One region of the Luteibacter anthropi genome, then DNA from elsewhere that is predicted to be linked to it. Evidence: predicted binding sites of a transcription regulator. Region 1 holds the regulator's gene; each other region holds the start of a gene.
What was found. The regulator sigma-54, encoded in region 1, starts transcription at its own class of promoters, with help from an activator protein. The targets are predictions, from matches to a motif close to TGGCACGNGCNTTGC.
Positions count from the first base shown of each region.

Region 1 (9,612 bases):
GGAACGGTACAGGCCCACGCCATCAGCGCCACGCGCACGGGCGAGCGTAATATCGCTACTCATTTCCGCGTTGGCATAAAGACGGATATGGGCACCGTCGCGGGTAAGCGTCGGCGCGGAGGCGAGCGCAGCGAGACGCCGCCCTTCGGCCGCCGCCTGGCGCTGCCACTGGCGGTAACGGGTGAGATCCTGCGCCGTGGGGTGCACGATGACTTCGCCGTTCTCGGCGTCGATCAGCACGAGGTCGTCGTCGTTGATCGTGGCCAGGGCATCCTTCGTGCCTACCAGCATGGGCAGGTTGAAGCTGCGCGCAAGAATCGCACTGTGCGAATACACGCTGCCGGCACTGCCGATGACGCCCAGCAGCCCCTGTCCGGCCATGCTGGCAAGATCGGCGGGTGCCACCGTATCGCTCACCACGATTTCGCCCACGCGCGAGGCGATCTTGCGCTCTTCGCGACTGGACTGCTGTTGCAGGGCCGTCATGACCCGTCCGATGACCTGGTCGATGTCTTCGCCGCGGCTCTTCAGGTAGGGGTCGTTCATGGCGTCGAAGACGGCGGCGAGGCGATCGCGCTGCATCTTCAGGGCCGCGCTGGCGGTGTAATGGCCAACGGAAACCAGTTCGTCGAGGCCGCGAAGCAGTTCCTCGTCATCGAGCAGCAGGCTGTGCGCGTCGATGAAGTCGCCCACTTCGCGGGCGAGGGCGCCGTGCAGCTTGCCGCGCAGTTCGTGCAGCTCGGTGCGGGCGGTATCGAGGGCCTTGTGCAGCCTTTCGATTTCGGGGCCGACTTCGGCCTCGTCGAGCATCCGGGTGTCTACCGCGAAGATGCTCGGCTGGACCAGACGCGCCCGTCCGAGGGCCATGCCTCGTGCGGCTTGCGTACCGGTCAGCACATGTCTCATGCAGGCCTCTCGAAAATGTCGTGTCGCATGGTTACTGGCCTTCGTCGAACTTGTCGTTGAACAGCTTTACCACGGCAGCGAGGGCGGCTTCGGCATCCGGGCCTTCCGCCCGGATGGTCAGCGGCGTGCCGAGGCCCGCCGCCAGCATCATGACGCCCATGATGCTCTGCGCGTTGACTTCGCGTCCCTTGCTGATGAGGTGCACCGTCGATTTGAAGCTGGAGACGAGCTGGACAAGCTTGGCGGACGCCCGGGCATGCAGCCCCAGGCGGTTGGATACGGTGATGTCCTGTTCAAGCATGATCGATGAAGATCCCCCCGCGACCACCGGTGGCCGCGATCTCGGCCAGTTCGGGTAGCGATTTTTCCGAATAGTTGAGTACGCGCAGCAGCATGGGCAGGTTGAGCCCGGACACGCAGCGCAGGCGAACCCCCAGTTCGCCAAGGGAAAGGCCGATGTTGCAGGGCGTGGCGCCATAGAGGTCGGCCAGCACCAGCACACCTTCGCCCGTGTCCAGATCGCGGGCGTGCTTGGCCGTAAGGCCACGCATCACGTCGGGATCGGCACTGGGCGGCACCTCGACGGCATCGACCGTGAGAGGCAGTTTGGGCATGACGTGGTGGGCGGCCGAGATCAGCGCCTTGCCGACCGCTTCATGGGTCATGAGGAGGACGCCGACGCTCATCGCCCGGATGCTCGCTGTAACTGGGGATGGGTCATGGTGTCACTCTAGCTCGCGATGGAAAGTCAGTACGTTGCCGCGTTCGGAACGGAAATGCCGGGCCAGCCGCTCTACCAGGTAGACCGACCGGTGGCGACCGCCCGTACACCCGATGGACACGGTGACGTAGCTGCGGTCGTCTCCTTCGAAGCGCGGCAGCCATGTATCGAGCCACCGGGCGACATCGACATAGTACTCGTCCACCAGCGGATTGGCGTCGAGGAATTCACGCACGGGCAGGTCCTTGCCCGAGAACGGCCGCAGGCGCGGGTCCCAGTGCGGGTTGGGCAGGCAGCGGGCGTCGAAGACGAAATCGGCGTCCAGCGGCAGGCCGCGCCGGTAGGCGAAGGATTCGAACAGGATCGTGGTGCCGTCGCTGGCGGCCGCATAGCCCGTGGCGAACAGGCGGCGCAGCTGGTGCACGTTGAGGTCGCTGGAGTCGATCACCTTCTCGGCAATGGACACCAGCGGGCGCAGCAGGCGGCGTTCCTCGGCGATGGAATCGGCCAGGGACAGCCGTTCGGCGGCCAGCGGGTGGCGGCGCCGGGTTTCCGAGTAGCGCTTGATGAGCACATCGTCGCGGCTGTCGAGGAAGATCAGGTGCACGTGCACGCCGATGGATGACAGCTCCGACAGCACGTGAGGCATGCGCTGGAGGTCGCTGCGGCGGTTGCGCACGTCCACGCCCACGGCGATGCGACGGCGCGGCCCATGCTCGCCCTGGCTCACGGCGGCCACGAGCTGGGGAATCAGCTCGGCCGGCATGTTGTCGACGCAGTAGAACTCCAGGTCTTCCAGCGCGCGCAGGGCCACGGTCTTGCCGCCGCCGGACATGCCGGTGAGCACCACCAGGTGGATGGCGTCGGGCTCGACGATGGGCTGCATCACGGACTCGCTCACGTCGGTCACCACGGGGAGAATCGGCGCATCTGGTGCGCCTGACGGTCGATGAAGGTCTGCGCCGGGTCGATGCCCTTGCTCTTGAGCACGTGATTGCGCACGGCGGCCTCCACCAGCACCGCGAGGTTGCGGCCGGGGGCGACGGGGATGGTGATCTTGGGTACGTCCACGTCCAGCACGTTGCGCCGGCTGACGTCGCCGGTGAGACGGGTCATGGCATCGGTTTCCTCGCCGTCGCGCAGCGGCTTCAGGTGGATGACCAGGCGAAGGTACTTGGACGGTTTGACCGCCGTGTGGCCGAACATCTCGCGGATGTTCAGCACGCCCAGGCCGCGCACTTCCAGGAGGTCCTGGAGCAGTTCGGGACAGGCGCCGTCGATGACGTCCGGGGCGATCAGGGTGAATTCGGTGGCATCGTCGGCCACCAGGCGATGGCCACGGCTGATCAGTTCCAGCGCCAGTTCGCTCTTGCCCGAGCCTGGTTCGCCGGTAATCAGCACGCCGATGGAGAACACCTCAAGGAACACGCCGTGCAGCGTGATGCGGGGGGCGAGCGTGCGGGCCAGGTGGTATTGCAGGTAAGTCAGCAGCTCATGGCCGCGCTTGGTACTCTGCCACAGCGGGGTGTCGGTTTCCTCGGCTACCTCGCGCAGGTCGGCTGGGACGGACTGGTCCTTGGTGACGATGAGCGCGGCGGGCTGGTAGGCGGCGATCTTGTGGATGGCTTCCCAGCGCTGGCGGGAATCCAGACCGTCGAGGAAGTTGAGCTCCTCGGTACCGATGATCTGCACCTTGTTGGGGTAGATCACGTTCAGGTAGCCGACCAGCGACGGGCGCCGGCTCTGCTTGGCGTTGGGCTCCAGGACGCGCGATTCGCCGCGCATGCCGGCGGCCCAGCGCAGCGCCATGCGCTCGTGTACTCCGTCGAAGAGTTGTCTGGCGGTGAGCCGTTCCACGCTGAGGTTCCATCAGGAAGACGAAGCCGGCGCATGGGCGCCGGCCTGCCTATTGTGCCATCAAGCGTGGTGCGGGTCCGCCCGGGGTGCCCGGGGGGACCTGTCTGGGCTCATTCCACCGCCGCGCGGGCCTCCCGACCCTCGGCGTTATGGTGGTCCTTGAGCTTTTCCTTGTGCTTTTTCAGCTGATCGGCGAGCTTGGTCACCATCTCGTCGATGGCGGCATACATGCGGTCGCTGATGGTGCCGTCCTGGAGGCGGGCATGGCCCTCGGCGTGCAGGCGGGTTCCCGAGCAGTGCAGGGTGCCCCCGGCCTTGTGCTCGGCCTTGTCCACGGAGAGCACCACGTCTAACCCGGTGATGTTGTCGAAAAGGCGTTCGAAGCGGCCGATTTGCTGCTCCACGCGTTCGCGGAGGGCGGGGGTGACCTGGATGTGCTGGCCGCTGATCTGGATTTGCATGACGCCTCCTTCTTGCTGAGGTTGCCGCCTCGCCGGCGGCGAGATCGGAATGACGGTGTGTCATTCCCGGAATGCATCTTTTCGGTAGACCGTATTACCTCTGTTGGGGTTCCCCGTGCCGGTTCAACCCGCGCGCACGCGTTCGCTTGAACTGGGTATGCGAAGTGCTTCACGGTATTTGGCGACCGTACGCCGGGCCACCTGGATACCGCGACCGTGAAGCTCTTCGGCGAGCGCCTGGTCGGACAACGGTTTGCGTGGGTCCTCCCCACCGATGAGTTTGCGCAGCATCGCCTGGATGGCCGTGGCGGACGCGCTGCCGCCATCCTCCGTGGCCACGCCGCTGGAGAAGAAGTGTTTCAGTTCGAACGTGCCACGCGGTGTGTGCATGTACTTGCGCGTGGTGACGCGCGAGATGGTGGACTCGTGCATGCCTACTTCCTCGGCCACTTCGCGCAGCACCAGCGGGTGCATGGCTTCCGGGCCGTAATCGAGGAAGGCACTCTGCCGGCGAACGATGGCTTCGGCCACCTTGGTCAGCGTTTCGGCGCGTGATTGCAGGCTCTTCAGCAACCAGCGCGCTTCCTGCAACTGGCCCTTCATCCATGTGGCATCGTCGCCGCGTGCACGGGCGATGAGACCGCAGTAATGCTGGTTGAGACCCAGGCGCGGTTGCGCGTCGGGATTGAGGCTGACCTGCCAGCGACCGTTCTCGCGTCGTGCGTAGACATCGGGTGCCACGTATTCCACGGGCGTGGCATCCAGCGCCGCACCGGGGCGTGGATCGAGCGTGCGGATAAGTGCTGCTGCGGCGGCTACTTCGTCTTCTGGCGCCTTGAACTTGCGCGCGATCTTCGGGATGTCGTTGCGTGCGAGCAGTTCCAGTTCGTCGTTGACGATGCGCATGGCGAGATCGCGATGCGGCGTGTCGTCGGCGAACTGCGAAAGCTGACAGAACAGGCAGTCGCGAAGATCGAGGCTGGCGATGCCGGTGGGATCGAAACGCTGCACGCGCTGGCGTACTGCTTCGATTTCCTGTGCGGTGGCACCTAACTCGGCAGGCAACGCCGCATGCACGGCATCCACACCGTCGCGCAGGTAGCCGTCTTCGTCGAGCGCGTGGATGATTGCCGTGGCGATCGCGTGATCGCGCGGTGTGAACTGCGACAGATTGAGCTGCCACGCCAGGTGTTGCTGAAGGCTTTCCGGTGCGGCGTTCTGCGGTTCGAAACCGTCGTCGTCGCCACTGCCGGAGGCACGCGAAGGCGCGCCGGCGTAGTCGCCGCCTTCACCATGGAAACGATCGTCGTCGCCCCATTCGGGCGTGTGTTCGTCGGAAGGTGGTGCGGCGGAGTCGACTTCTTTCGTCGACTTGGACGAGGTGTCGTCGCGCACGCTGAAATCGTTGGCCTGGAAACCTTCCTCGACGGTGGCTTCCGCTTCGGGTTCGGCGTCTTCGGCGAACTCGAGCAGGGGGTTGCCTTCCGCGATCTGGCGGAGTTCGGCCTCGAGCTCAAGCTGCGACAGTTGCAGCAGGCGGATGGCCTGTTGCAACTGCGGGGTCAGCGTCAGCTGCTGATGGAGGCGAAACTGAAGTCCGGGTTTCATGCCTTGCAATGCTCAGGGTGCCGAAGCCATCGTAACCCCTTGCGTGGCACCCGGCCAGCACCCTTACAGGGGTGTTCTGGCCGGAAGGGTGCAGGATCAGATCCGGAATTCACGTCCCAGGTACACCTCGCGCACCTTTTCGTCGGCGAGGATGTGCTGCGGGGTGCCGCGCGATAGCACGACGCCGTCGTTGAGAATGTAGGCGCGGTCACAGATGCCGAGGGTCTCACGCACGTTGTGATCGGTGATGAGCACGCCGATGCCGCGTTCTTTCAGGTGACGCACGATGCGCTGGATCTCGCCCACCGAGATGGGGTCCACGCCTGCGAACGGTTCGTCGAGCAGCATGTAACGCGGGCGCGCGGCCAGTGCGCGGGCAATCTCCACGCGACGACGCTCACCGCCGGAGAGACTGATGCCCTTCTGTTCGGCGATGTGGGTGATCTTCAGCTCGTCGAGCAGGCTTTCCTGTTCGTCTTCGCGCTGTTTCTGCGTCATGCCTTCGCGCAGTTCGAGCACGGCCATGATGTTGTCCGCCACGCTCAGGCGGCGGAACACCGAGGCTTCCTGCGGGAGGTAGCCGATGCCGAGCTTGGCGCGCGAATGCATGGGCAGGCCGGTGATGTCCTGCTGGTCGAGCTTGATCTCGCCGGCGTCGGCCTGGATCAGGCCCACCACCATGTAGAAGCAGGTGGTCTTGCCGGCGCCGTTGGGGCCGAGCAGGCCCACCACTTCGCCTTCGCGGATGGAGAAGGCGAAATCGCGGACCACCTGGCGCGCACGGAAGCGCTTCTGCAGGCCTTGGGCTGAAAGCATCGTGTCAGGGCTTCTTGGTGGGTGCGGCCGGAGCAGCCGGCGGCGTGGCGGGCTTGGCCGGGGCGGCACCAGGCGCAGGCGCGGGCTGCTGCTTCGGCTGGAAGATCATGTGCACGGGTTCGGCGCCGTTGCTTTCGCCGGTCATCGTGCTGGTGTTGGTGTTGTAGGTGAGCTTGTCGCCGTTGCTCTGGTTGAGCTTCTTGCGATCGGCCGGGTCGACTTCCTTCTCGACGTGCGCCTTGCCCGTGAGCACGGCGATGCCGCTGGAGGTGTTCTTGGCGTCGCCGTTGTCGGGCGTGTAGTCGATGTTGTTCGCGTTGCCGCGCATCCACAGGTTCTGTTCGTCCTGCTGCTGCATGTGGGCGTTACCGTCCACGACCACGCGGATGAGCTGGTTGTCGGCATCCAGATAGCCCGTGGCCTTGTTGCCGGTGACCGTCAGGGTGCCCTGGGTGAGCTTGACGTTGCCTGTCCAGATGACATGGCCCGGATTCTTGTCGGTGGGCTGCTGCTGCGTGCCGTCGAACGAGGTCGAGATGACGTTGATCGGCTGCTGGCGATCGGACTGCTTGGCAAAGGCGGCGCCGCTCGCCAGGAGCGCCACGCCGAACGCCGCGAGGACGGCCTTAGCGCTTGCGCGGCATGTAGACGGTGTGGACTGCATCGAGGAGCTCCAAATGCTTGGTATCGAGGTTGGCGCGCATGCCGACGCCGTCCATTGTAGAGGTTCCCTGCACGATACGCGCCGCCTCGGCCGTTTCCAGGCGGTTCTCCTTGGGCCACGCGGTGACCTCGGAGGTATCGATGCTGGCGGGCGGGTTCGTGTCGAAGGCGATGCGGTCCATGTGGACCTTGCCCTGCAGCTTCAGGATGGTGCCGTCCTTGTTCACCCAGCCATATTCCGAGTGTCCCTTCCAGGGCGGGCTGTCTGGCTCCTTTACGGAGGGCAGCACGAAATCGGGGGCGTTGATGTACAGCGAATCGTCGTCCTCGCGGCGCTCCAGGTGGGGCGCGACCAGCGTGAAGCCGTATTTGCCCTCATCGTTGTACGAGTCGAGGTGAAAATTGGTGAGGGTGTAGCCGGAGCGCGGCGGGCCGATGAAATCCTGCACCTTCTTTGCCGGGGCGACCCAGTAATAGAGCAGGACGCTGGCACCGAGGGCGGCCGCGAGCATGCCGACCACGCCGGCGGTGCTGCGGTCCTTGAAGAAGTTCAGAACACTCACAGCCAGCGGTCCCGCTCGGCTTCGGCCTTGCCCTGGGCGGCGAGGATCATGTCGGCCACCTCGCGGGCGGCGCCATAGCCACCGGACAGCCGGGTGCGCCAATGGGCGCGTTCGGCCACCCAGGGGTGGGCGTTGGCGGTGGCAACGGCCAGGCCGCTGATACCCATGGCCGGCAGGTCGGGCAGGTCGTCGCCGATGAAGGCGGCCTGTTCGGGGGTGAGGCGAAGGGCGTCCAGCAGCTCGATCAGGCAGGCGCGCTTGTCTTTCTGGCCCTGGTAGACGTGCTGGATGCCCAGTTCCTCGGCACGCAGCGACACCGGGTGGCTGATCCGCGCCGTGATGATGGCGACCTTCACGCCGTTTTCCTGCAGGCGCTTCAGCCCAAGGCCGTCATGCACGTGGAAGACCTTGGTCTCGCGGCCGTCCTCGGCGTACCAGAGGCGGCCGTCGGTGAGCGTGCCGTCCACGTCGAACACAGCCACGCGCACTCGGGCGGCGCGTTCGGCGACATCGGCGGGAATCGGGGAATAGTGGGTATAGGCCATGGTCAGCAATATGGGGACGAGAGGCTGGCGCCGGGAGGGCGTCAGACGACGCGGGCGCGCAGGAGGTCGTGGATGTTCAACGCGCCGACCACGCGCTGGTTGTCGTCGGTGACCAGCAGGGAGTGGATGCCATGGCGTTCCATGAGCTGCGCGGCTTCGCCGGCGAGCTTGTCGGGGCCGATGGTCTTCGGGCCACGGCTCATCAGTTGCGCCACGGTGGCACCGCGCAGGTCCACGGCGTGATCGTCGAGGGCGCGGCGAAGATCGCCATCGGTGAACACGCCCAGCAGGCGGTCCTCGGCGTCGACCACGGCGGTCATGCCCAGGTGCTTGCGGGTCATTTCCACCAGCGCCTCGCTGACGGTGGCTTCCTGGGTGACGCGGGGCACGTCTTCGCCCGCATGCATCACGTCGGAGATGCGCAGCAGCAGGCGGCGGCCAAGGCTGCCGGCCGGATGGGAGCGCGCGAAATCGTCGGAAGTGAAGCCACGGGCTTCCAGCAGGGCCACGGCGAGGGCGTCACCCATCACCAGTGCGGCCGTGGTGCTCGCCGTGGGTGCCAGGCCGTGCGGGCAGGCCTCGCAGGCGACATTGGCATCGAGGTTCACTTCGGCCTGGTTCGCCAGCGAGGACGTGGGTTTGCCCGTGATCGAGATCAGGGGAATGCCCTGGCGCTTGATCGCCGGCAGGATGAAAAGCAGTTCGTCCGTCTCGCCGGAGTAGGAGATGGCAAGCAGGATGTCGTCGGGCTGGATCATGCCCAGGTCGCCATGACTGGCCTCGCCCGGGTGCACGAAGAACGACGGCGTGCCGGTGGATGCCAGGGTCGCGGCGATCTTGCGCGCGATATGGCCGGACTTGCCCATGCCGGAGACCACCACGCGCCCCTTGCAGCTGAGGATCATCTGGCAGGCGGTGACGAAGGCGGCATCCACCCGCGATTCGAGCGCACGGATGGCGGCGGCCTCGGTCGCGATGACGGTACGGGCGCTGCGGACGACGGTGTCGGCGTTCACGAGGGGCTGCTCGGCGTGCGAAGCGGTACGGGCGTTCATGCGGCCTCTGGGGTCCGGGTCGGGGCGGCGAACCCGGGATGTCCATTTCTGCGACACCGGATTTCCATTACCATTACATATTCTCATTTTATCGTCGCTGCCATCGACCGGCGATTCAGGCTCCGTTTCGGAACCTCCGCCCGGCCGCAGCGACTCCCCCTACCGGAGAATCCATGGACGCTGCCCGCATCCAGGCATTGATCGAAGCCGGCCTGCCCGGCGCCCGGGTGGACGTGCGCGGTGACGACGGCGTCCACTTCGAAGCCGACGTCATCTCGGAACAGTTCGCCGGCAAGCTGCCTCTCGCCCGTCATCGCCTGGTCTACGCCACCCTTGGCGACCTCATGGGCGGCGCCATCCACGCCCTGGGCCTCAAGACCCTCACCCCGGAAGAAGCCGCCGGCCGCCGCTAAGGCG
Region 1 covers NZ_CP077072.1:568,184-577,795, reverse strand. The annotation lists gene ptsP (phosphoenolpyruvate--protein phosphotransferase) at 1-906, opposite strand, end outside; gene KR767_RS02650 (HPr family phosphocarrier protein) at 938-1,207, opposite strand; gene KR767_RS02645 (PTS sugar transporter subunit IIA) at 1,200-1,592, opposite strand; gene rapZ (RNase adapter RapZ) at 1,632-2,513, opposite strand; gene hprK (HPr(Ser) kinase/phosphatase) at 2,534-3,436, opposite strand; gene hpf (ribosome hibernation-promoting factor, HPF/YfiA family) at 3,595-3,945, opposite strand; gene KR767_RS02625 (RNA polymerase factor sigma-54) at 4,069-5,553, opposite strand; gene lptB (LPS export ABC transporter ATP-binding protein) at 5,650-6,369, opposite strand; gene lptA (lipopolysaccharide transport periplasmic protein LptA) at 6,374-6,973, opposite strand; gene lptC (LPS export ABC transporter periplasmic protein LptC) at 6,996-7,595, opposite strand; gene KR767_RS02605 (KdsC family phosphatase) at 7,592-8,140, opposite strand; gene KR767_RS02600 (KpsF/GutQ family sugar-phosphate isomerase) at 8,182-9,195, opposite strand; gene KR767_RS02595 (BolA family protein) at 9,369-9,608, shown strand.

Region 2 (9,612 bases), 2.3 Mb from region 1:
GCTGCGGTGTTGTGGTCGCGTTCGCCGAACTACGGCCTGCTGTATGGCGGCCTTGAGCAGAAGGATGCCGCTGCCGTCACCCAGGCCTTGCAGGCAGGCAATACCCCTTACACGCTGAGCGCTGATGGCAGCTCGATCTTCGTGCCGGCCGCCGACGTGGCGGGCGTGCGACTGAAGCTTGCCGGGCAGGGCCTGCCGCAGGGCACGGCCAACAACAATCTTCCGCAGGCCGATTCGCCGTTCGGCATGAGTGACATGGCGGAGCGTTCGCGTTACCAGTCGATGCTGGAGAGCGACCTTTCCAGCACCATCGCCGGGTTGCAGTCCGTGCGGGCCGCGCGCGTGCACCTGGCGATGCCCAAGCCCTCGGCCTTCATCCGCGACAACAAGCCGGCCAGTGCGTCGGTCGTGGTCACTCTGTATCCGGGCCGCCAGCTCGATCAGGGCCAGGTCGCCGCCATCGTGCATCTCATCGCATCCAGCGTGCCGGGCCTGGATACCCGCCAGGTATCGGTGATCGACCAGGGCGGCAACCTGTTGACCGTGAGCGATCCGGACAGCGCCCAGGCCATCGGCGACAGCCGCCTGCGCCTGTCCAACCGCATCGAGGCAACCTACACGCAGCGCGTGGAAGACCTGCTCACGCCGCTGGTCGGTGCGGGCAAGGTGCGCGCGCAGGTGTTTGCCGATCTCGACTTCTCGCAGACCGAGAAGGCCAGCGAAACCTTCAATCACGACAATCCGGCGCTACGCAGCGAGCAGACCAGCAACGAGACGCGCACTGATCCGGCCAGCAACGGCGGCGTGCCGGGTGCGCTGAGCAACCAGCCGCCCAACACAGGCGGCAACCCCACGGCGGCGAATCCCGGCAACGGCAATGCCAAGCCCGGCGCGCAGACCGCCAGCACGCAGAACAACCAGAATCCGTCGCAGTCCTCGCAGAGCGCCACGCGCAACTACGAGCTGGATCGTACCGTCAGCCACGTGACCGACCCGGCCGGCAAGGTTGCCCGCCTCACCATTGCGGTGGTGGTGGACAACAAGCAGATGCCCGACAAGGACGGCAAGACCAAGAGCGTGCCGTTCACGACGGAAGAGCTGTCGCGCCTGACCGAGCTGACCAAGAATGCGGTGGGCTTCAGCGCCGCGCGTGGCGACAGCGTCAGCGTCATCAACGAGCCTTTCCATGGTGCCGTAGCCGACGAAGCGCCGACGGGCACGCCGTTCTGGGAGCGCCCGGGCATGCTCGACCTCATCAAGCAGGGCCTTGGCGTGATGATTGCCCTGGTGGTCGGTTTCTTCGTGCTGCGCCCGATGCTGAAGGGCCTGCTGAAGCCGGCTCCCGTAGCGATGAACAACGTTGCCCTGGCCGGTCCTATTCCCAGCGTCTCGGTCATGGTGGACGATGACGACATGACGCCGGATCGCGTCACGGCCAGCACCCAGGTGCAGCTCGGCTCTCCGGCCTTGCTGGCCTACGAACAGAAGGTGGGCCTTGCCAAGCGCATGGCTGCCGAAAACCCGAAACAGATTGCACAGGTCGTGAAGAGCTGGGTGGCAGACGATGGCGGCTGAGTCGAAGGACGCCCTGACGGGCGCGCAGAGGGCGGCGATCCTGCTGCTCACCCTGGGTGAGGAAGACGCCGCGTCCATCCTCAAGCACCTGGGTGCGCGCGACGTGCAGGCCGTGGGCACCGCCATGGCCGCGCTGAAGAACGTCACCAAGGAGCAGGTCGAAACCGTACTGAACCAGCTTCAGGACGATGTCGGCCAGCATACGTCCATCGGTGTCGGCACCGAGGAATACATCCGCCGCATCCTGGTCAACGCGCTGGGCGAGAACAAGGCCGGCGGTCTCATCGACCGCATCCTGCTCGGCCGCAGCAGCAAGGGCCTGGAATCGCTGAAGTGGATGGAAAGCCGTGCCATCGGCGAGATGATCGGACAGGAGCACCCGCAGATCATCGCGCTGGTGCTGGCGCATCTCGAACCGGACCAGGCCGCCGAAGTCATCGGCTACCTGCCTGCGCGCACGCGCAGCGACGTGGTGATGCGCATCGCCACCCTCGACGGCGTGCAGCCGCATGCACTCAACGAGCTGGACGAAATCATGGAGCGCCAGTTCTCCGGTAACTCCACCAAGCTGAAGTCGGCCACGGTCGGCGGCCTGAAGGCGGCGGCGGACATCCTCAACGCGATGGAAACCGCGCGCGAGGCCGAGCTGATGTCGTCCATCCGTGGCATCGACAACGGCCTGGGTGAGCGTATCGAAGAGCTCATGTTCGTATTCGACGACCTCGCCGAGATCGACGACCGCAGCATGCAGACCCTGCTGCGCGAAGTGCCGTCGGCGCGCCTCATCACGGCGCTCAAGGGTGCCGATGCGGCGATCCGCGAGAAGATTTTCTCCAACATGTCCAAGCGCGCCGCCGACATGCTGCGCGACGACCTCGAAGTGAAGGGCCCCGTGCGCCTGTCCGAAGTCGACGCCGCGCAGAAGGAAGTGCTTGCTACCGCGCGTCGCCTGGCTGACGCAGGCCAGATCAATCTCGCCGGTGGCGGGGAAGAGTTCGTCTGATGAGCCTGACTTCCATTCTCGCCCGCGAACGCGTCGAGCGCTTTGAACGCTGGGAGCTGCCGCTGGTCAACGGCCCCGCGCCGGTGACGGTCGAGGCCGAGGCGGAAGACGACGGTCCGCCGCGCCCCACCGTGGCGGAAATCGAGGCCATCGAACGGCAGGCACGCGAAGAAGGTTTCAACGCCGGCCTCAACGAAGGTCGCGCCATGGCCAGGCGTGAACTCACGGCACAGGTGGCCCGGATCGAGGCGCTGATCGCCGCGGTGCAGAAGCCCTTTGCCGAACTGGACCACGATGTGGCCGGTGACCTGGCGATGCTTGCCACGGTGATTGCCGAGCGCGTGCTGGGTTTCGAGATCGCCACCCGTCCCGAAAAGATCGTCGAAGTGGTGCGCCAGGCCGTGGATGCACTGCCATCGGCGACGCGCCACCTGAAGATTCACCTGAATCCCATCGATGCCGCCCTCGTGCGCGAGCATCGCTCAACCCTCGATCACGAGGGCACGGTGGTGGACGATGCGGCGCTGGAGCGCGGCGATGTCCGTCTCGAAAGCGAGCATTCCCGCCTCGATGCGCGCGTGCGCACGCGTCTGGCCGCCGTGGTGGACAGTGTCCTCACGCCCTCGGTGGATGCGGAGGCCGACGAGCAGGACGAGGCCCCGTGAGCACCGACACGCACAACGCCGCGCGCAATGCACACTGGCGCGAGTCACTGACTGCCCAGGCGGCCAATGCCGCCCGCGTGCGGCCGTTGCAGGCGGAGGGCAAGCTGCGTCGCGTGGTCGGGCTGACGCTGGAAGCCGTGGGCTGCGAGGCGCCCGTCGGCGCACGCTGCATGGTCGCCTCGGCCGATGGCAAGCAGCTGGAAACGGAGGTCGTCGGTTTTTCCGATGGCCGCCTGCTGCTGATGCCCACGGGCGAGATGCACGGCGTGCTGCCCAATGCCCGGGTTACGCCCGTGGCGGCCGTGTCTGGTGTTCCCGTGGGCGATTCGCTGCTCGGCCGTGTGATCGGCCCGGATGGCGTACCGCTCGACGGACTGGGGCCCTTGCTGGCACGCGATCGCGCGCCGCTGCGCCGCGACCCGATCAACCCCATGCTGCGCCAGCCCATCGACACGCCGCTCGATGTCGGCGTGCGCGCCATCAATTCCCTGCTCACCGTAGGACGTGGCCAGCGCATCGGCCTGTTTGCAGGCTCGGGCGTCGGCAAGTCGACGCTCATGGGCATGATGACCCGCTTCACCAATGCGGATGTCGTGGTGGTGGGCCTGATCGGCGAGCGCGGCCGTGAAGTGAAGGAATTCGTCGACCACACGCTGGGCGAGGAAGGTCGTCGCCGCGCCGTGGTCGTGGCTGCCCCGGCGGATGCGCCGCCGCTGTCGCGCCTGCGTGGCGCGCAGGTGGCCACGGCGGTGGCCGAGCATTTTCGCGACGAAGGCAAGCGCGTGCTGCTGCTGATGGATTCGCTGACCCGCTATGCGCAGGCGCAGCGTGAAATCGCCCTGGCGATCGGCGAGCCGCCCGCGACCAAGGGCTATCCGCCCTCGGTGTTCGCCATGCTTCCCGCCCTGGTGGAGCGTGCAGGCAACGATGCGGAAGGGCGCGGTTCGATCACGGCGTTCTACACCGTGCTCACCGAGGGCGACGATTATCGCCATGATCCCATTGCCGACTCCGCCCGCGCCATTCTCGACGGCCATATCGTGCTGTCGCGCGACATGGCGGAGGCGGGTCACTACCCGGCCATCGATATCGAGGCGTCGATCAGTCGCGTGATGCCTGCGGTGGTGGATAAAGAACACATGCGTTCGGCGCAGCGCTTTCGCCAGGTCTATTCGGCCTATCGTCAGCAGCGCGACCTGATCGCCGTAGGCGCCTACCAGAAGGGCAGCGATCCCCGCACCGACGAGGCCATCGCGCTGTATCCACGTCTTTCGGCCTTCCTCCAGCAGGAAACCGATGTGCCGGTGGATCTTGCCGAAGCACGGCAAGGTCTTGAAGACGCCGCGAGGGCCGACTGATGCCCTCGCGTGCCGACCGTCTCCAGCCCGTGGTGGATATCGCCGCCGGCAAGGCCGAGGACGCCACGCGCGCCCTGGCCGTGCATCAGCGCGCCCTGGCCGAGGCCGAACACCAGCTCGAAGAGCTGCGCCGTTATCGCAACGAATACGCCGTGATGCCCGATGGTATCGGGGTGAGTGCCTTGCTCAACCGCCAGCAGTTCCTGCAGAAGATCGACGTGGCGATCGTGCAGCAGATGGGCGAAGTGCAGCGCCGCGGGCACGCACTGGACCGCGCCCGCACGGATTGGGCCGATGCGCGCGGTCGCGCGAAGGCGCTGGACTCGGTGACCACGAAGTACCGTGAGCAGGAACGCAAATCGCAGGATCGTCGCGAGCAGGAACAAGCCGACGAACGATCGCAGTACCGCCGTAACCCCAGGAGCGAAGGCTGACGCCTCCCCTCGTCATCCCGCCGCCATGCCAGGACTCTTTGCATGAACACCGCCAACCTCACCCTCAACGCCAATCCTCCGCAGCCGCCGTCCACACCGTCACCGGCGCCCACGGACAACTCGTCCGGCAGCCAGCGCTTCGACACCGCGATGGACGCGGCGCGTGCGGATGCGAGCAAGGCGCAGCGCGGCGATACGGCGAAGGGATCGAAGGACCAGGCATCGTCGACCACGGCATCCGCGAAGCCGGCCGATACGAAGTCGGCCAGGAAAACGGGTGACGACAAAGCCGCGAAGGCCGACAAGAGTACGAAGGACCCCAAGGACACCGATACGTCGGTGGCCAGTGCGATGCTTGCCCTGATCGGCGTAGCTCCGCAGGCGAAGACCGTTGCCACGACGAAGCCGGCAGACGCCGCCAGTGAGCTCGCGGGCAATGCACTCGGTTCACTTGCCACGACACCGCAGGCCGCGCTGGGTGCCGATGGCGTAGCGCAGGGTGCGGAGCAGGGCGCTCTGCCCGGCGTGGTTGGCATGGCGCCCGCCGGTGCCGTGGCCGATGCCGCCGCAACGACGGCAGCTCCGGCCTTTGGGGCCTTGCTTGCCGCGCAGGGTGGCAACGTCACCGCCAGCAAGGATGATCCCACCGCCATCGATCCGTTGCAGAGTCCCATGCCGGCCCTGCACGCCACACCTGCCGACGGGCAGGCCATGCAGGTGCAGGCCACGCAGCCGGCAAACTCGCCGCAGTTTGCCCAGGAACTGGGCGAGCAGATCGCATGGATGGGCAGCGGTCAGGTCAAGGAGGCCCGCATCAAGCTGCACCCGGAAGAACTCGGCAGCATGGATGTCCGCGTGAACATGGATGGGGGCAAGGTCAACGTTGCCATCATCGCCCAGCATCCCGCAGCCGTGCATGCCGTGCAGCAGACGCTCTCGCAGCTTGACAGCATGCTGGCCCATCACGGCCTGTCGCTCGGGCAAGCCGATGTCGGCCAGCGGCAGGCGGGGCAGGGCGACGGCAATGCGTCGGCCACGGCCTCGCCGCAGGGCAACGGGGGCAGCGATGCCGACGCCGCACCGGCCACGCTGGCGACAACGGCCGTATCGCGTGGCCTGCTGGACGAGGTGGCTTGACGTCACACTGACGTCGGCAGTCAATTTTTCGTCGCACCCTTGATGCTGCCCGTGACGCGAACGGCGTCACAGCGCGATGAAGGAGTGGGTGCTTAGCTTTCTCAGGCTGGCACGCCACTTGCTAAAACACCGGCAGGGGCGTCATCGTCCCTGCCGTTTCCGTTACGGTACCAGAGAGGTTTTTCCGCATGGCTGCAGCACCCAAAGACACCGCCGAAGGCGCAACCGCCCCGAAGAAGAAGGGCAAGGGCAAGCTGTTGCTTGTCGGTGCGCTGATCGTTCTCGTGGCGGGCGGGGCGGGTGGTTACTTCATGATGAAGTCGGGGCACGGCAAGCCGGGCGAAACGACGACGGCAGACGCCAACCGCTCCAGGCCGGCCATCTATCTGCAGCTTGACCCGGCCTTCGTGGTGAACTTCCAGGACGACACCGCCCTACGCTTTCTCCAGGTGGGCGTGAACGTCATGTCGCACGATGCCGATGCGATCGCCGCCGTGAAGGAGGCTGATCCCGAGATCCGCAATGCCCTGCTCATGCTGTTTTCGGCGCAGGACGTGAAAACCCTTTCCGACGTGAAGGGCAAGCAGAAGCTGCAGGCCTCGGCCCTGGCCGAAGTGCAGCGCATCCTCAAGGAGAAGATCGGTCGTCCCGGCGTGGATGCGGTCTACTTCACCAGTTTCATCATGCAGTAACGGGAAAGCCGCGGCGATGAGCGACATCCTTACCCAGGAAGAAATCGATGCCCTGCTCGCAGGCGTGGAAGGCGGGTCGGTGGATACCGATATCGATCTTCCGCCACCCGGCGGCGTGATGGACTACGACTTCACCCAGCAGGATCGCATCGTCCGCGGCCGCCTGCCGACGCTGGAAATGGTCAACGACCGCTTCGCGCGTTACTTCCGCACCAACCTGTTCGGCGTGCTGCGCAAGTCATGCGAGGTGTCGGTGCTTGGCGTGAAGATGACCAAGTTCAACGAGTACGTGCACTCGCTGGCCGTGCCGAGCAACCTGAACCTCGTGCGTATCAAGCCGCTGCGCGGCACCGCGCTGATGGTGTTCGAGCCGCGCCTGGTGTTCACCGTGATCGACAACTTCTTCGGAGGCGACGGTCGTTACCACGCCCGCATCGAGGGTCGCGATTTCACGCCCACCGAGAACCGCGTCATCCAGATCGTGCTCCAGGAAGCCTTCGCCGCCATGTGCGAGGCCTGGGCGCCGGTGCTGAAGATGCAGTTCGAATTCATGAACTCGGAGATCAATCCGCAGTTCGCCAATATCGTGAGCCCGACCGAGACGGTGGTGGTGTCGCGCTTCCACATCGAGCTGGATGGTGGTGGCGGTGAAGTACATCTCACGCTGCCTTATTCGATGGTTGAGCCGATCCGCGAACTGCTCGATGCCGGCGTGCAGAGCGACCGGGCGGAGCGTGATGATCGCTGGATCCAGAGCCTGCACGAGGAAATCCTCGATGCGGAGGTCGAGGTGACCTCGCTGCTGGCGGAGGCCAGGCTCACCATCGGCGACTTCCTGCATCTGCGCAAGGGCGACGTGATTCCCATCAACCTGCCGGATCTCGCGACGGTGTTCGCGGAGGACGTGCCGATCTTCCGTGGCCGCATGGCCAACGCCAGCGGCAACAAGGCGGTGCGCTTCGAGACGCTGATGCGCCGTAGCACCCAGCGCCCGGCGGCCTTGCCCATCGAGCCGATGACCGACCCGGCCTGACCCGCGCGAGATATGCATGACCGGCTTTTGTAGGAGCGCGCCTTGCGCGCGACCGGGTGTCACAGCATATCCGGTCGCGCGCGAGGCGCGCTCCTACAGGTCGGGTTAGCGGCGGAAGCGAACGTAGGCGCGTTTGGCCAGGTACAGCAACTGGCCCGCAAGCCCCTTGTCCTGAGCCTTCAGCAATCGGGTGTTTTCCTCGTAAAGCACCTTGATGTGGCCGTCGCGCTGCGAAATGAGTCCGCGGATCGTCGCCACGTCGACGGCGCTCAGGGTATGGCCTTCCGCCAGCTGATCCGGTAGCTGCCGCTTCACGTAATACGTGGTGTGCCGGTCGGCGATTTCCTCTTGCGGACGATCCTTCGTGTAGAAGTACAGGGCGACCGAACGACGGGTGAGGTTCATGTGTTCGGCCGGCAGGGCAATCTGATCGAAGGCGTGCCAGGAGCGTTCGGAGGTTTCGAAGATCACGCAGCGATTGAACACCGGCGCCACCGATTGCGTCGGCGTGGCCTCCACATGGGGATCGCGGAACAACTCGAGGTTGCCGCCCCAGGCATTTTCCCACAGCGGGTTGAGGTAGATGATGAGGTTGATGCGGCGGTGCCAGCGTTCGCTGGGATGGAAATTGAAGTCGACGTGGGGGTCGAGGCTCATTCCGTTGCGATTTTCATGGGTACCTCCACCCAGGTACCACGGATCGTAGAGCAGGTCGTCGATGCCGGTCAGGCGACCGACGGCGGCAAGAAATTCGGGGCTCTTGATCGCATCGTCCAGGCGCTCGTAGGAGGCACCGATCGGGCGAACCTTGCCCAGCGTGGATTTGCCGCCAGGGCGGCCGTCGTCGCCGATGAAGTTTCCCTGTTCGAACGTAGGAAACTCGGCGAGCAATTGCCCTATGAAGCCAGCGTCGAGGAAATTGTCGATCACCACATGGGGAAAGGGATCCGCCGAAAGAAAGGCGGCGCGATGAGCGTCGGCGTCGGTGATGACGCGGGGATCGAGGATGGTGGTGCCGCGTTGTCCGTCCATGAGTTCCGATGGCTGTATGGCAAGAGGCGCATTCTATGCCGAGGCATCGTATTCGTCTTCGTATCGGCCGGCCCCACGCAGGGGTGACGGTTGACCGTCATGGCGACTAACTGCCGTCGAGCGTCAGCTTTCTGGCGAATCCGTGAAGGCCGGCATGCAGCCACTTCGCCAAGTGGTCGGCAAGCAAGGAAAAATTGACCCCCGGCGCGGTGACGGCCGTATGGCACGCGGCTTGCTTTATGTCCGGCGTATCCACGCAACGTCATCGGAACGGACATGAACGAACCCACCTTGAGCCCCGAAAACCAGGAAGGCGCCGACGCCGACGCCGACGCTACCGCCACGCTGGGCGGCCTCGGCAACGAGGTGAACCTCGACGTCATCCTCGACGTGCCGGTCACCATGGCGATGGAAGTGGGCCGCACCAAGATCAGCATCCGCAACCTGCTCCAGCTCAACCAGGGCTCCGTCGTGGAACTCGACCGCGCTGCCGGCGAGCCACTCGACGTGTTCGTCAACGGCACCCTCGTCGCTCACGGCGAGGTCGTGGTGATCAACGAGAAGTTCGGTATCCGGCTGACTGACGTGATCAGCCCGGCCGAGCGCGTCCGCAAGCTGCGGTGATCCCCATGCGTCGCATCGTTGCCGTCCTTGGCGGCTTCCTTCCCTGTGCCCTGATGGCG
Region 2 covers NZ_CP077072.1:2,917,546-2,927,157, forward strand. The annotation lists gene fliF (flagellar basal-body MS-ring/collar protein FliF) at 1-1,575, shown strand, start outside; gene fliG (flagellar motor switch protein FliG) at 1,589-2,578, shown strand; gene KR767_RS12700 (flagellar assembly protein FliH) at 2,578-3,243, shown strand; gene fliI (flagellar protein export ATPase FliI) at 3,240-4,601, shown strand; gene fliJ (flagellar export protein FliJ) at 4,601-5,035, shown strand; gene KR767_RS12715 (flagellar hook-length control protein FliK) at 5,078-6,172, shown strand; gene KR767_RS12720 (flagellar basal body-associated FliL family protein) at 6,361-6,864, shown strand; gene fliM (flagellar motor switch protein FliM) at 6,881-7,897, shown strand; gene KR767_RS12730 (2OG-Fe(II) oxygenase) at 8,003-8,929, opposite strand; gene fliN (flagellar motor switch protein FliN) at 9,206-9,553, shown strand; gene fliO (flagellar biosynthetic protein FliO) at 9,559-9,612, shown strand, end outside.
Region 2: the regulator sigma-54 is predicted to act here: its motif matches at 6,280-6,294, upstream of KR767_RS12720 (flagellar basal body-associated FliL family protein).

Region 3 (9,612 bases), 790 kb from region 1:
GCCATCGACCTTGCTACTGGCGACGTCCCGGAGCAGACGACCGCCAGCATCATGCATCGCCTCCGGCACATGCCACTTGTACTTCGGCGCGCCTGGCACGCCCGGTTGAATCAACCCACCGATATCATGGCTGCGCTTGCCGTGGCGGACCGATGGCCCCTCCTTCTTTCCGGCGAGCGTATCCGGGAAATGAATCGTCACCGCTTTCATCCAGACCCAGCGCTCAATGCAAGGATTCGGCATGCTGCCGGCGATCTCCTTGAGGCCATACCCACCGACCACACCGCATGGGATCGCCAGGGGATCGATGGCGCGACACTTGCGACGCTATGCAACGATTCACCTCACCAGACGGATGTTGATGCATTGCGTGCCGACGAATCCTTTCATCGTGATGTCTTCTCGTTACCCGATACGGATGCCATCGTGCATGGAGTGGCGTGTCATGCATGGCCCTTCGGATCATCGAATCGTCCGCTTCCGCAGACAAGCTCAAAGGCTCCATCCATCATGATGATTCACGCCGGTGTCGATCATATGGCGCCACCGGGCGGAGTAGAAGGTGTGGCACACGATTACCCCAATGCCTATCTTGTAGTTGAGTCGTCATTGGCAGCTCGCCCCGTGTTCGGACACCCCGCAAGCCCGTGTGCAACGCGCATGGCTCTCGATTACCTCATGACAGGCCGGTTGCCCGCCACCCATATCACCCGCTGTTAACCGGACGTCTCCGCACGAGGGCCTGACGATGCCCGTCCATTCCATGGAGAGGGATGGCATATCGTCCGGATGCCGCGCGTTCGCGGTCACCCGGCATCCGTTTCCCGACCGCGATCACAAGGAAGATATCGCATGCAAGGACTTGCTCTACGTACGTTACCCCTTCTTCTCATGGGGTGTTTTTCTGCACATGCCTCACATTCCGCCACCATCGCATGGCGAACCTGCGATGGCATCGTCGATCATCAGGACATCGAAGCGCTGGGCCCGCGATTGAAATGCGGGAAGCTGGAGGTTCCGTTCGACCATGCCCGCCCCGGCGATAGTCGCACCCTCGCACTGGATGTCGTTCTTGCCACGGCAGGCGCACCTTCTGCTACGCAGCGCACACTGCTTCTCGAAGGCAGTGAAAAGCACGCGAACCTCCCGGCCAGGGCGGTACAAGCATGGGATGCTGCCATGTCCGGCGCCAGCAACGGGGCACTGGGCGACCTCGCAGATGCCTTCGACATCGTGGCGCTGGCCAATCGCCATGACATCTGGAAGCCTTCCGCCGGTTGCGCCACGCTTGATCTCACGGCACTTGAACGTGTTTCGACCGATCCGGAAGACAACCAGGCATGGGATTATTTCAAAGACTATGCGGGCCGATGTGCGGATGAAGCGCAGCACCTTGGCACGTCGCAGCGTGCGGCCGACGTTGAGTGGCTTCGCCGGGCGCTGGGTATCGACAAGCTGGATATTCTCGCCGGTGGCCACGGCGCCGGGCTCGTGACCTCCTACGCAACGCAATATCCGCAGTCCACAGGTCGCGTGCTCATCGACAACGGTATCAACCTGGATCACGGCTGGGACCGCTACTTCGTCGGATCCGCCGAATCGCTGGAGCGTGAACGCCATCGGCAGGCCTATGTGCCCGCCGCCATGGAACCCCGCCGCTGGGAGCTGGGTGACTCGGCCCAGGAAGTACGGGATAACGTCTTCGGCCGGGTTCCTATGCTCTTTCGTACGCGCTGGGCAGGGCTTCTGTGGGAACCGGCCGATCTTCGCGCTGCCGTGGAGGTCGCACGTCTCTATCTCAACGCCGGCGATGTAGCGCGCAAGGACATGCTCTCACAGGTGGAGCATCATCGATTCATGATCGATGATGCCGATGACGCTCGTGTGCGTCGCACGGCACGAGCCATGGTCGCCGCATTTCCGGAGCAAGGCATCTGGCGTCTGGGCACATTCCGTGCGTCGTTCCTTCCGGCGCTATGCAACGATCTTTCGCTCCGGCGCGATGAAGAGGGCGTGCGCCAGTGGCTGCGTAGTGCCCAGGACCAATGGCTTCACTGGGATCAGCGGATGATTGCCGCGATGGTCGTGTGCAGCCAGTGGAAGGAAAGCAGCCAGCCGAAAGCCACCCTCGATGCACTGTCGAAACTGCCACCTTTCGTATGGCTGCATTACGGCGAGCACCGGACCTACCCCCTTGCGGCGGTACAGCCCTATCTGGACGAGCTGCCCAATGTTAGGCAGGTGGTGATCGGCGGCCCGCAGGCGGTGGTGAACGGCAGGCCGAACCTGTATGCGCTCGGCCCGGCCCAGCCGTGTGCGAGCCAGATCGGTGCGCATTATCTTCTCACGGGCGAAACCCCATCCCAGAGTGTTACCGCCTGCCCGGCGCAAGGCACACCATAAACAAAAAAAGGAGGCGCTTTCGCGCCTCCTTTTTATTTACCCACCGACGCGATCAGATCGCGTAGTACATCTGGAACTCAAGCGGGTGGGTGCTGGCACGGTAACGGGTGACTTCCTGCATCTTCAGCGCGATGTAGCCGTCGATGAAGTCGTCGGTGAACACGCCACCGGCCTTCAGGAACTCACGGTCCTTGTCGAGGGCGACCAGCGCCTCGTCGAGGCTCGCGCAGACTTGCGGGATGTTCTTCTCTTCTTCCGGCGGCAGGTCGTAGAGATCCTTGTCAGCCGGCGCACCCGGGTCGATCTTGTTCAGGATGCCGTCGAGGCCGGCCATCATCAGCACGGCGAAGGTGAGGTAACCCGACTGCATCGGATCCGGAAAGCGGATTTCGATGCGGCGGCCCTTGGGGCTCGACACGTACGGAATACGGCACGAGGCCGAGCGGTTGCGGGCCGAATAGGCGAGCATCACCGGCGCTTCGTAACCCGGCACCAGGCGCTTGTAGCTGTTGGTGGTGGAGTTGGCGAACGCGTTGATGGCCTTGGCATGCTTGAAGATGCCACCGATGTACCACAGCGCCGTCTGCGACAGGCCGCCGTAGAGGTCGCCCGCGAAGAGGTTCTCGCCGTTCTTCGACAGCGACTGGTGCACGTGCATGCCCGAGCCGTTGTCGCCGACGATCGGCTTCGGCATGAAGGTGACCGTCTTGCCCTGCTGGTGGGCGACGTTCTTGATGACGTACTTCATGGTCATCAGTTCGTCGGCCTTCTTCACCAGGGTGTTGAAGCGGGTGCCGATCTCGCACTGGCCGGCGTTGGCCACTTCGTGGTGGTGCACTTCGACCACCTGGCCCAGCGACTCCAGCACCTTGCACATGTCGGCGCGCAGGTCGCCCAGACTGTCGACCGGGCTGACCGGGAAATAGCCGCCCTTCACGCCCGGACGATGGCCCGTGTTCGTGCCGTCGTACTTGTAGCGCGACGACCAGGCGGCCTCTTCGGAGTTGATCTCGTAGAACACGCGGCCCATGTCGTTCTGCCAGCGGATCGAGTCGAAGATGAAGAACTCGGGCTCCGGACCGAAGAAGGCGGTGTCGGCGATGCCGGTGGACTTCAGGTACGACTCGGCGCGCTTGGCGATGGAGCGCGGGTCGCGGCCGTAGGCCTGCATGGTGCTCGGTTCCAGCACGTCGCAATGCAGGATCAGCTGCTTGTGGGCGCTGAACGGATCCAGATGCGCCGTTTCCGGGTCGGGCATCAGCACCATGTCGGATTCGTTGATGCCCTTCCAGCCGGCGATCGACGAGCCGTCGAACATCTTGCCGTCTTCAAAGGTGCCTTCATCGATGGCATGGGCCGGGAAGGTCACATGGTGGTGCTTGCCGAGCATATCGGCGAAGCGCAGGTCGACGAACTCGATGTTCTCGTCCTGGATCAGGTTCAGCACTTTGGAAGCGGCGGACATACAAACCTCGGATAGGTATGGGGCGGAATGCGTAAAGCAATCGCTATGCCAGCGGCGGTGCCTGCGACGGACCGGCCTGGATCAAGCCGGGGCATCATAGAACGGGTATGCGACGGCTGCATGATTGCACCAATATGGTGCTTTATGGGCTGCCGTGCACCATTCCGGATGCAGCCAGCCGTGCAGAATTGCCCTTCATCACTCACGCAATGGCATCGTGGCGATGTGGATGGATGCGGCATGACCCCGAAGCCCCTTTCGTTTACCCTGCCCGGTCTATCGTGAACCCATGCATGGATGGATGCGGACACTCACGGTCCCCCACCACCTCGGCAGACAGATAGATCATGAGCAAACCCGAAGACGACAAGCCCGATGCCGGGCGTCGCCGCCTCCTTGGCGGCATGGCCACCACGGGCGCGCTGATCGCGCTGGGTGGCGGCAGCGATGTCATCGCCGCCGGCAAGGCTGTTGCGGCCACGCCCACCCCGACCGAACTCGATGCCTTGCTGGACAAGCACATCCAGAACGTGGTCGTGATCTATGCGGAAAATCGCAGCTTCAACAATCTGTTCGGCAATTTCCCGGGCGTAAAGGAGCCCCTGTCGGCCGTGCCGAAGGAACGCTACGTGCAGCGCGATCGCGACGGCAAACCCTTCGCGAAGCTGCCGCCGATCTGGGGCGGCATGGTGCCGGAGTCGCAGACGGTCAACCACCGCGTCTACAAGGTCGCGGAAAAGGACCTCACCGACCTGCCGAACGCCCCGTGGGCCCTGCGCATGCCTGATGGCGAGCCCCTCCCCCATGGCGTGGTCACCCGCGACCTGGTCCATGCCTTCTACAACAACCAGTTGCAGATCAACGGCGGCAAGAACGATGGCTTCGTGGCCTGGGGCGACAACGGCGCGCTGACCATGGGGCACTACGACGAAGCACCGGTGCACCTGCGCCTGTGGCGCCTGGCCGAGCAGTTCACGCTCTGCGACAACTTCTTCATGGGCGCCTTCGGCGGTTCGTTCCTCAACCACCAGTATCTCGTGGCCGCCCAGCCGCCGTTCTACCCGAACGCCGACAAGAGCCCGGCCCAGTTCGGCATCGCGGTGACGCAGAGCGGCTCGGCCACCGATTACCGCCTGAAGTTGGCGGACGACTCCCCGGCCAGCGCCACGCAGGGCAAGCCGAAGTTCGCCCATCACAACCAGCTCACCCCGGACTTCTACGCGGTGAACACCATGGGTCCGCCGTATTCGCCGGGCTTCAACGTAGACCAAAAGAACCCGGCGCTCGCCGACGCCAGCAGCCCGAACACCCTGGTGCCGCAGACGCACAAGCACATCGGCGACATGCTTTCGGCGAAGAACATCGACTGGGCCTGGTACGGCGGTGCCTTCCAGGCCGCACTGGATGGCAAGGGCGACAGCGAGAACGGCACCTTCCCTTCCACGCCCAACTTCCAGGCGCACCACCAGCCGCTCAACTATTTCGTGAGCCTCGCCCCGGGAACCGACGCACGCAAGAAGCACCTGCTGGACGGCGGCCTGGGCGAAACGGCGAAGACCAACCGTTTCCTCGCCGATGCAAAAGCCGGCAAGCTGCCGCCGGTAGCCTTCTACAAGCCGCAGGGCGATCTGAACATGCACGCCGGCTATTCCGACGTGGAAGCCGGTGACCGCCATATCGGCGCCATCATCCACGAGCTGCGCCAGAGCAAGCAGTGGAAGAACATGCTGGTGGTCATCACCTTCGACGAGAACGGCGGCTGGTGGGATCACGTGGCACCCCCAAAGGGCGACCGCTGGGGACCGGGCACACGCATTCCCGCGCTGGTGGTGTCGCCGTTCGCGAAGAAGGGCCATGTCGAGCACACCATCTACGACACCGGCTCCATCGCGCGCTTCATCACGCGCCGGTTCAAGCTGGAAAAACTGCCGGGCCTGAAGATGCGCGAAGACGCCATGACGGCCGCCGGTGGCCCGCCCCCCGGCGACCTGACCGAAACCCTCCAGTTCACCTGATCGTAACCATGTAGGAGCGTGCCTCGCGCGCGACCGGCCCGGAGCCATGCAGTCATCGCTTCCGAACGGTCGCGCGCAAGGCGCGCTCCTACAGTTCGCTTCGTAGCCATCGCATCCGCGATCCGGCGGCAGCCGGCCTGGATACAAAGGCTCAATGTGCCAGCGTGCCACCCGAAGCAAACGGCGGCTTCGCAAACCAGATCGCGATCATCGCCAGGCCGAACATCAGGCCGAAGAGCCAGAACACATCGTTTACCGCCAGCGTCGCGGCCTGCATGTCCACGATGCGATTGAGCGCCGCGTTGGCCGTGGGGCCCTGCACGCCGAAGGTCTGGAAACGGTCGAGGTATTCCATCGTTGTACGATCGCCCGAGCCGATGTGTTCCGCCAGCGTCGCATGGTGATACGTGGTGCGATGCGAGTACATCGTCGTACTGACCGCCGTGGCGATACTCCCTGCCAGCGTGCGGAAGAAGTTCGACAGACCCGATGCACTGGCCACCTGCTCGTCGGGAATGCCAGACAGGATGATCTGGTTCACCGGCACGAAGAACAGTGCCACGCCCGCACCCATCATCAAGCGCGGCAATGCCAGCTCCGCATAAGGCGCCGTCGTATTCAACGTCGCCATCCAGAATGAAGCACCGGCAAAGATCGCAAAACCCAGCGTATTCAGCAGGCGCAGGTCGAACTTGTTCTGGAACGCGCCGACCAGTGGCGACATGAAGATGGCAAGTATGCCGATGGGTGCCACGACGAAACCGGCCCAGGTGGCGGTATAGCCCATCACCTCCTGCACCCACATGGGCATCACCACGGTGCCGCCGAAGAACGCGAACATGCCCAGCGACAGGCACAGCACGCCGATGAAGAAGTTGCGCTTGCCCAGCAGGCGCAGCTCCACCACGGGGTTCTTGTGCATCAGCTCCCATGCCACGAGGAAGGTCAGGCAGACCAGCGCCACGATCGCCAGCACCGTGATGGTCTTTGAGGTGAACCAGTCATCATCGTTGCCGTTGTCCAGCATGAATTGCAGGCAGCCCACGCCAACCGCCAGAAGGAAGAGGCCAATGGCGTCCACCGGCATCTTCACCACCTTCGATTCCCGGCCGCGCAGCAGGGTGATGGTGATGATCAGGGCGAACAGACCCACGGGAATATTGATGAAGAAGATCCACGACCAGTGATAGTTGTCGGTGATCCAGCCCCCCAGAATCGGGCCGAAGACGGGAGCCACCACGACCGTCATCGCCCATAGCGCCAGCGCGATGGGGCGCTTGGCCGGCGGATAGTTGTTAAGCAGCAGGGTCTGCGACAACGGCACCATCGGCCCCGACACGGCACCCTGCAACAGGCGGAACACGATGAGCATCGGCATGCTCTGCGCCAGGCCGCACAGCGCCGAAAACACTACGAACAGCAGCACAGAGACGCTGAACGTCCGCACCTCGCCGAAACGCTTCGCCACCCATCCGGTCAGCGGCTGCATGACCGCACTGGCCATGGAATAGGCACTGATCGCCATCGTGCCTTCGTTGCTGCTGACGCCGAGATTGCCCGCGATGGTGCGCACGGAGACGTTCACGATGGAGATATCGAGCACCTCCATGAACGTCGCCAGTGCGACGCCCGCCGTGAGCAAGGCCAGTTGGCCGCCTCGCAGCGGCGCCAGTGAAGTGCTGCCGCCTGCCATGGCTTAGCTGCGCTTCGCCGGCACGGGCGCGGGCACCTGCACGGTGTTCGCGCGGATGATCTCCAGTGCGTGCTGATCGGCCTCGCCCATTTCCTGCTCGTAGACGTTGGTGGTCATCAGCGGCTTGCTGCGCGGTGTCTCGGACAGCACGCGACCACCGCGATCATGCGTATCGACGGTCACATCCGCGGACAGGCCCACGCGCAACGGATGCTTGCGAAGGTCTTCCGCATCCAGCGACACGCGTACCGGCAGGCGCTGCACGACCTTGATCCAGTTGCCCGTGGCATTCTCGGCCGGCAGCAGCGAGAACGCGCTACCCGTGCCCGCATTCAAGCCGATGACCTTGCCGTGGTATTCCACGCCTGAGTACATATCGGTAGTAACTTTCACCGGCTGGCCGATACGGATGTGCTGGAGCTGGGTTTCCTTGAAGTTGGCATCGACCCACAGATCGGACAACGGCACGATCGTGAGCAGGTCCTGCCCCGGCTGTATGCGCTGGCCTACCTGTACCTGACGACGCGCTGCGTACCCCTCGATGGGCGAGACGATGGCGTTGCGGCCGTTGTTGACCCAGGCGTTACGGAACTGGGCCCGGGCCTGGACCACCGCGGGGAAATTCTCCACGGTGGTGCCATCCACCTGTGCGTGGGCCGCGGCGGCCTCGCGTTCGGCGGCCTGCAAGGCAGCCTGTGCCTGCTGCATCTGCCGTTTGCCCGTATCGACTTCCTCGGCCGATACCGCACGACGCTCCAGCAGCGGATGGCGACGGTTGTACTCGTCGCGCGCCTGTTCGTACTGCGCACGTCGCTGCGGAATGGCCGCATCGGCCTGGTTGGCCTGCTGCATCTTCGCCTGTGCCTCGCGCACGGCCTGCGCCAGCTGGCCTTCGGCGTTCATGAGCGACACCCGTGCATCCACCGGATCGAGGCGGATCAGCACCTGCCCGGCATGGACGCGATCGGTTTCCTCCGCAGCCACCTCGACGACGGTGCCCGCCACACGGGACGAGACCGTCACCATGTCGCCCTTGATATAGGCATCGTCGGTGGTTTCGCGCAGGGAAAATACGAAGAGGTAGAGCAACAGCCAGGTAATGCCCGCCAGGATGAAGACGGCGGCGATGATCGAAAGAATCAGCACCTTCTTCCGCTTCGCCTTCGGATCATCTTCTTTCTTCTTGTTCTCGTCTTTTTCCTTGTCGCCACCCTCGCCCTTGTCCTTGTCATCGCCAGCGGCGTGATCCTTGTCGTCCGCCTTGCTGCCGTCATCGGCATGCCTGTCGTCGCCCTTTTCCTCCGGCGACGATTCATCACCGTACTTGTGCAGGTACTTGTAGCGATACTTGTAGGGCAGCGGTTCGCTCGCGCCTTCGTCGCGCGGATCGTCGTTTTCGGGAGTCATCGCGTGGATTCCTTGCCGGCGGCGGTGGCCGGTAGATCGGGCAGGTCGTCGGCGTGGTAGCCACCACCCAGCGCATGAATGAGTGAGAGGTTCGCGGAAATCATCTGGCCGGTGAGTTGCAGTCGGGCATCGCGTTGCTGGTCGACCTGCATGTCGGCGTTGAGCCAGTTGCGGTCGTCGATCAGTCCCTTCGAGCGACGGTCACCCGCCTTGCGCTGCTGTGCCTGCGCGGCATCGAACTGGCGGTCCTGCTGCTGCTTCTGGGCGTCGAGCATGCGCAGCCGCGCCACACCCTGGGCGATATCGCCGGCGGCCTGCACCACGGCACCGTCGTATTGCGCCACGGCCGTATCGAGCTGCGCCTGGGCGCTCTCGAACTGCGCTTTCAGCCTGCCTCCGCTGAAAATGGGCAACTGCACCGATGGACCGATGTTGCCGAGGGTCAGGTCCGTGCGAGTGCCGGAGCCGAGGTCCGGATAGGTGCGCAGGAATGCACCCAGGGCCATCAGGCTCACGTCCGGGTAATAGGCCTTGCGTGCCTGGTCGATCTGCCGCGACGAGGCCTCGATCTGCCAGCGCGCGGCAGCAATGTCAGGACGACGGGCCAGCAGGCCCAGGCGTGCGTCGGG
Region 3 covers NZ_CP077072.1:1,362,343-1,371,954, forward strand. The annotation lists gene KR767_RS06200 (alpha/beta hydrolase) at 1-720, shown strand, start outside; gene KR767_RS06205 (alpha/beta hydrolase) at 853-2,403, shown strand; gene glnA (type I glutamate--ammonia ligase) at 2,456-3,868, opposite strand; gene acpA (acid phosphatase) at 4,216-5,883, shown strand; gene KR767_RS06220 (DHA2 family efflux MFS transporter permease subunit) at 6,035-7,576, opposite strand; gene KR767_RS06225 (HlyD/EmrA/EmrK family protein) at 7,580-8,983, opposite strand; gene KR767_RS06230 (efflux transporter outer membrane subunit) at 8,980-9,612, opposite strand, start outside.
Region 3: the regulator sigma-54 is predicted to act here: its motif matches at 3,905-3,919, upstream of glnA (type I glutamate--ammonia ligase).